One region of the Paraburkholderia sp. SIMBA_027 genome, then DNA from elsewhere that is predicted to be linked to it. Evidence: predicted binding sites of a transcription regulator. Region 1 holds the regulator's gene; the other holds the start of a gene.
The links. Region 1 encodes FliA, which starts transcription of late flagellar genes. Its sites were predicted from a motif close to CTAAAGTTTNNNNNNNNNNNGCCGNTA; they were not measured.

Region 1 (3,404 bases):
GCGCCCGCCGTTATCAAGGGCATACGGATCAGGAAGCCCCATCGTGAACATCGACACCTCCAATCGCAACGAAGCGCGCCCGCTGCAAGACAGCCTGGCGCGCACCGGCCAAGGCGATACCGCGAGCGCCATCGGCGCCGGCAGCACGGCGTCTCCCGCCGCGTCCGCCAGCACCGCGTCGACGGGCAGCACTCCCGGAGACGCCAACGTGAGCCTTTCCTCGCTGTCCTCGACGCTGCGTTCGGCGCCGTCGAGCGATAGCGCCGACATCGACATGGATCACGTCCAGTCGATCAAGGACGCTATCAAGAACGGCACGCTGCAGATCGACACCGGCAAGATCGCCGATGGGATCCTCGACACGGCGCGCGGTCTGATCAAGCAGCCGGCAACGGGCAACTGATCGCCTTCGCCGGCCCGCAATCCGCTTTGACTGGTGGTACCGATGAAAGACGACCTGCTCGCCACACTGATCGACGAACACGCCGCTGTTGAGGCTTTCGCGTCGCTGCTCGCCTTCGAAGAGAAGGCGCTCACCTCGGCCGACGGCATGGATTCGCTGCCGCAGATCGTCGAGCAGAAGTCGACGCTCACGCAGCGCCTGGCCGGGCTCGAAAAGGTGCGCGACGCGCAGCTGGCCGGTCTCGGTCTGCCGGGCGGCCGCAAGGGCATCGAACTGGCCTGCGACGGCGACACGCGTCTCACGGGTCAATGGGCGCTGCTCAAGGGTTCGACCGAGCGCGCGCGACGCCAGAATCTCACCATCGGCATGATGATCCGCACGCGCATGGAACATAACCGCCGTGCGCTGGCGATCCTGCGCGGCGAGACCAATACCGGCGCGACGATGCTGTACGGTCCCGACGGCCGTTTGCCCGCGTTCGGGTTGTAAAACGGGTTGTGAAGCGGGCTGTGAGCCGGGATTAAAGCGCGCCGCACAACGCCGCGCAGCGACAAAAAAAGCCGAAGCGGATTGCTTCGGCTTTTTTGTTTTGCGCTTCGCGCGCGTCGCGAACGCCATCGGCGCAGTCGAGCGCCCATAAAAAAACCGGAGCGCTTGCGCACTCCGGCTCTTCTCGCCCCGAACCCGCCGCCGCTTAATTCTCGGTGCCGGCCCAGGACATCTCGCGCAGACGCGTACGCAGACGCGCCACCGCCTGGCTGTGCAACTGGCACACGCGCGACTCGCTCACTTCCATCACCGCGCCGATCTCGCGCAGGTTCATGCCGCGCTCGTAGTAGAGCGACATGAGCAGCTTCTCGCGCTCGGGCAGGCGTTCGATCGCTTCGACGAGCGCGCCGCGCAGGCTGTCGTCGAGCAGCGCCGAGAGCGGATCCGAATGATCGACGCAATAGCGGTCGAGGAACGGCTCGTCCTCGGCGGAACGGTCGAAGTCTTCGTAGTAGATCAGCTGGCTGCCATGCAGGTCCTGCAGCATCGACTGATACTCGTCGAGCGGCATGCTCAGATGGTCGGCGATCTCGGTTTCACTCGCCGAGCGTCCGAGCCGCTGCTCCACCTGATGCACGGCGCTCTCCACCTCGCGCGAGGTGCGGCGCAGGCTGCGCGGCAGCCAGTCGTTGCTGCGCAGCTCGTCGAGCATCGCCCCGCGGATGCGCTGGCTCGCGTAGGTCTCGAACTGCGCGCCCTGGTCTTCCTTGTAGCGGTTGGCCGCATCCATCAGACCGATCATGCCGGCCTGGATGAGGTCGTCCAGATCCACGCTCGCAGGCATTTTCGCCACGAGCTGCAGACCCAGACGCCTGACCAGCGGCGCGTATTTCGCGAGGACATCGGCCTGCGAAATTTTTCCTTGAGCGTTATACATCATGCTCTCCTGCTTCTCTTTTCCCTTGCTGCGCCTGCCGTCCGCCGCACGTCATGCGTGCTGCGGCGCGGGGCGCTGCACGGGCGGGTCCGCCCGCCATCCGGCGTGGGCCGGCGCGGGCGCGGATGGGACGCCTGTGACGGTCGAAACGAATGATTCAGTTTGTGCTGCATGTGCTGCGTGCGCCGAGACGGCGGCGGCGGCCACGCCGGCAGGCGCGGTCTCGACGATCGGCGCGCGCGGCACGTTGGCGTGGCTCGCGGCCGCGGCGTTCATCTGCCCGGCCGAAGCCGCTGCGGCCGCGCTCGCGCGCGCCGCCTTGACTTCGGCATCCGACGACGCCACCGCTTCGGCGAAATCCGCCGCATTGGACGAGCGCGCGGACAGCGCCGGGCGCATCGGCCAATGCGGCAGTTCGGCGGCCACATGGCGGAAATCCCGCGCGGCGGCCGTCGAAGGGAAGGCGTCGACGATGCAGCGCGACAGTTGCACCGCACGCGGCATGTGCGGGTCGGCGGCCACGCACCCGGCGTTCTCGAGCGAGACCGTCAGGTAGCGGCTGGCGACGCCCGCGAGGTTGTCGAACGCGGCGTGCGCGTCGGTCGCGCTCGCCACGTGGTTCGCGAGCACGCGGAACTGGCCAATCGCGTGCGCGAAATGCAGCCGTTTCATGCACGCGTAGGCGTCGGTGATCGCCTGCGCGGCGACGCGCATGACGATCAGCACGTCGTGCGCGTGCATCGCGAGCGGCGACAGTGCGCCGTCGGCGTCGAGCTGGGCGTCGATGAGGACGATGTCAGCCGGGCCGGTCAGCACCTTGTTCAGTTGCGCGCTGGTGTACTGCGAGCGATGCTCGCGCGAGACGGCCAGCACGCGAAAGCCGAGCGCGTGACGCCCAGCGGCTTCGTCGAGCCCCATCTCGCCGCGCATCACCGCCGCGAAGTTGCCCGCGCCGCGAATGCCGCCGAGCAGCGCGCTCACCGAGCGCGGCCCGAGACATTCGTCGATGACGAGCACGTCCTTGCCATGGCCGGTCAGCGCCGCCGCCAGATTGATCACGGCGGTCGTGCGTCCCGGCGCGCCGGGGCCGCCTGTCACCGCGATCACGCGCGAGCCTTCTCGCGCAAGCAGACGCCGCAGGCCTTCGGCCTGATCGATCACGAACTTATCCAAACCGGACCTCGGGTGCTTGCGCGTTCGAACGATTCGACAGCGCGGAGAGCAATGCAGGAATGTCGTCCTCGTGCGGCACGAACGGCGAGCGGTCGCGCGGCACGCAGAACGCGCTGCGAATCAGGAAGCGGCGCGTGGCCACGTACAGGTTCTCGGGCACCTTCTGGCCGGTCGAGACGTAGTGCACCGGCAGCTTGTAGCGCAGGACCGTGTCGAGCGTGCTGCCGAGGTTGGTCGCCTCGTCGAGCTTGGTGAGGATGCAGCCGGTGAGCGGCGAGTTGTCCGGACCGCTCTGGTAGGCCTGCACGACTTCGTTGAGCGTGTCGCCGTGGTTGGTCGCCGAGAGCAGCAGAAGGCGCCGCACCGGACGGCCCGCGCCGCAGAGCATGGCGATCTGGTCGG
Region 2 (3,404 bases), on a different contig from region 1:
GTTCTGCGTCGACGCAAGACCCAGCACGCGCAGCACCTTCGCCTCGTCCATGCCGCCCGCGATCAGCTCGCGGCGCGACGCGTTCGCGCGGTCCGCCGACAGTTCCCAGTTGCTATAGCCCTTCTCGCCGCCCGCGTACGGCACGGCGTCGGTGTGGCCTTGCACGACGATGCGGTTGGGCACGTCGTTGAGCGTCTTGCCGATCGCCTGCAGGATGTCGCGCATGTACGGCTCGACCACGTCGCGCGCCGTCGCGAACATCGGCCGCTTCTGCGAGTCGACGATCTCGATGCGCAGGCCCTGCAGCGTCGAATCGATGCGGATCTGCTGCTTGAACTGGCGCAGCACCGGATTCGCCTCGATCGCCGCCATCAGCTTCACTTGCAGATCGTGCAGGCGCACCTGTTCCTGGCGCTCGAGCGAGCCTTGCTGCGTCTTCGAAGCTTCGTCGTCGTTGTGCTTGACCGTGCTGCGGTCGGTGCGCGCGGTCATGCCGTCGCTGCGGCGCGTGACGCCGTCGTCCTGCGAGGAGATGTCGCGCCCGCCGCCCTTCACGATCGACGAGTCTTCCGCGCTGCGATCGCCGCCCCACAGCGTGACCTTGAGCGGCTGGTTGAAGTAGTCGGCAATGCCCTTCAACTGCACCGTCGAGGCCGAGCTGAGCAGCCACATCAGCAGGAAGAACGCCATCATCGCGGTCATGAAGTCCGCGTAGGCCAGCTTCCATGCACCGCCGTGGTGGCCGCCCTTTTTCGGGGCGACGCGCTTCACGACAATGGCGCGGTCCTTGTTGTTGCTCATCGGGCCGCCCGCCTTATTTCGCCTTGACGCGGCGCACGTGTTCTTCCAGTTCGGAGAACGACGGGCGCTCGGTCGAGAACAGCACCTTGCGGCCGAATTCCACGGCGATCGCCGGCGCGTAGCCGTTCAGGCTCGCGAGAATCGTCACCTTGATGCACTGGAACATCTTGGTCGACTCGGTCACGCGCTGCTCGGCGAGCGAGGCGAGCGGGCCGATCAGACCGTACGAAAGCAGAATGCCGAGGAAGGTGCCGACGAGCGCCTGGGCGATCATCTCGCCGAGCACCGCGGGCGGCTTGTCGGCCGACGCCATCGTGTGCACCACGCCCATCACCGCCGCCACGATACCGAACGCCGGCATCGCGTCGCCCACCTTCGAGAGCGCGTGCGCGGGCGCTTCGCCTTCGGCGTGATGCGTTTCGATTTCCTCGTCCATGAGGCTTTCGATCTCGAAAGCATTCATGTTGCCGCCGACCATCAGACGCAGGTAATCGCTCAGGAATTCGACGATGTGCTTGTCGGCCAGGATCTTCGGGTACTGCGTGAAGATCGGGCTCTTCTGCGGATCGTCGATATCCGCTTCGAGCGTGAGCGTCCCTTCCTTGCGCGCCTTCGCGAGCAGGACATAGAGCAGCGCGAGCAGCTCCATGTAGACGTCCTTGTTGTACTTCGCGCCCTTGAAGAGCGTCGGAAGGACGCCGAGCGTGGCCTTGATGGTCTTGATGCCGTTGCCGAGAATGAACGCGCCGACGCCCGCACCGGCGATCATCAGCACTTCCACGGGCTGCATGAGCGCGCCGAGATGGCCGCCCTCCATCGCATAGCCGCCGAAGACCGACAACAACGTCACGAGTGTTCCCACGATAATCAGCACTGCCGGACCCTCACTGGAAGAATGCGCCGCGGACCGTCATTGGCCCGCGCCCTTAGTTGGGTTTACGGCACCAGTGCGAAAAACTTTGGGATTGGATCCGCACGCGACCCTCGCAGACGCAAACGCTGGAGGGCCGGATCGCCGGAGCGCGCCGCGCGGCGCGGGCGGCGAGGGGCAATCCGGCGCAAGGCGGCGGGGTGAAAGGCGCGGTGAAAAGCAGGACGCAAACCGCGACGGTGCCGGACGTGGCGTACAGCGGCAATCTGTCGCCCTTTCTGGATGCGCGGGATCGGGCCGAAGCACGCGCGCACCCGCACTCAGGAAGCGTGAACCGCTTCGGCGTTGCGGCGCGTGCGCCCTGCGCGCGAAGGCGGCTGGCACAGTCCGCAGACGAAGCTGCGTTGCGGATCGTGGGCGTGCGCGACGAAACGGCCGCCGCAGCGCGAGCACGACGTCAGCTGCAACAGACCGGAGGCGAAGTAGCGCACCAGCGTCCAGGCGCGCGTCAGGCTCAGCGCGGGCTCTTCGTCGTGCAGACGCATGTGTTCGAGATAGAGCCGGTAGCTCTTCACGATCGCGCGCACGGTGTCGCAGCGTCCCTGTCCGCTCATGAACAGAAACGTGTTGTAGAACAGCGAGGAATGCACGTTGGGCTGCCACGTCATGAACCAGTCGGTCGAGAACGGCAGCATGCCCTTGGGCGGCGATTCGCCCTTCACTTCCTTGTAAAGACGGATCAGGCGGTCGCGCGACAGCGAGGTTTCCGCTTCGAGCATCTGCAGGCGTGCACCGAGTTCGATCATTTCGATCGCCAGTGCGATTTCCTTGACCTCGAGCACGACACTGCGCGGCGCGCCGCGGCTTGCGCCCTTAGTGGTGCCCTTCGCCGCGCCCTTCGTCGCGGGTTGGGTGGACGGCTTCGCCGCGGGTGTGCCGCTGTCCTGCAGGGTGTCGCCGGTGCTGATGTTCGTATCCGCGGAACCGGCCGCGGAATCCAGCAGTGCGCAGGGCGCAGCCTGAGAGACCGCGCCTGCCGCGGCATGCGTCGCCGTTAGTGTCGCCATAGACCCCCGAATGGATCACGCGTGGATCCTGGATGGGCGCGGCGCCAGCGGGCCGCGAGGTAAGCCGGGCGGCAGGTCAGTTGACCTGCTCGACGCCCTGGCCGGCCATGAGGATGGCGGAATGCGTTTGCGCGGCTTTGCCCTTGTCGGCGAGTGCGCCAAGGATGGCGTGATCGTCGAAGCGGAAGCGGCACAGCAGTTGATTCGATGCGGCGAGGCGCACCGTCTGCGCGAAGGTGAGATTGGCCAGCACGTCGGCCAGCTGCTCCGAGATGCCCATACGGAACATGCCCGTCGGCCGGTCTTCGCGCAACAGACGTTGCGCGAGCAACAGGTACGACAGATTCACTTCCTTGATCTCGCTGAGCATGTCGCTTTGCGTCGTCGCGCTCATGGATACCCCCGAATTCGAAACGTAGCGGCTGGTCAGGCCTGGTGCGGAAACGTTTGCTCGTTCGACGCAGCGCGGACAGCGCAAGGCGAGGCGAACGGCCCGTTTAGTGGTCGTCCCCGCATTGTGGCTAGGGTGGCCCCAAATGAAAATCGGAAGGATGCCGCGACGCGATGCAAGAAAAACACCGCTTAATGTGTAGGTGTTTTTCTGACAAAGAAGCAAAAGGGGCGAGAGGAAGGGCAACTAACGATGTTATTGGCATAACCGCCGC

Region 2: motA (flagellar motor stator protein MotA) is a predicted target of FliA. The motif match lies at 1,738-1,764, and genes of this name have one in related genera.

Annotation. Positions count from the first base shown of each region.
Region 1 covers NZ_JAWRWY010000021.1:16,559-19,962, reverse strand. Annotated here, with positions in the region: gene flgM (flagellar biosynthesis anti-sigma factor FlgM) at 44-403, shown strand; gene SB764_RS31915 (flagella synthesis protein FlgN) at 446-892, shown strand; gene SB764_RS31910 (RNA polymerase sigma factor FliA) at 1,098-1,829, opposite strand; partial or broken gene SB764_RS31905 (MinD/ParA family protein) at 2,220-3,002, opposite strand; gene flhF (flagellar biosynthesis protein FlhF) at 2,995-3,404, opposite strand, start outside.
Region 2 covers NZ_JAWRWY010000006.1:451,437-454,840, reverse strand. Annotated here, with positions in the region: gene motB (flagellar motor protein MotB) at 1-801, opposite strand, end outside; gene motA (flagellar motor stator protein MotA) at 815-1,675, opposite strand; gene flhC (flagellar transcriptional regulator FlhC) at 1,993-2,514, opposite strand; gene flhD (flagellar transcriptional regulator FlhD) at 2,816-3,133, opposite strand.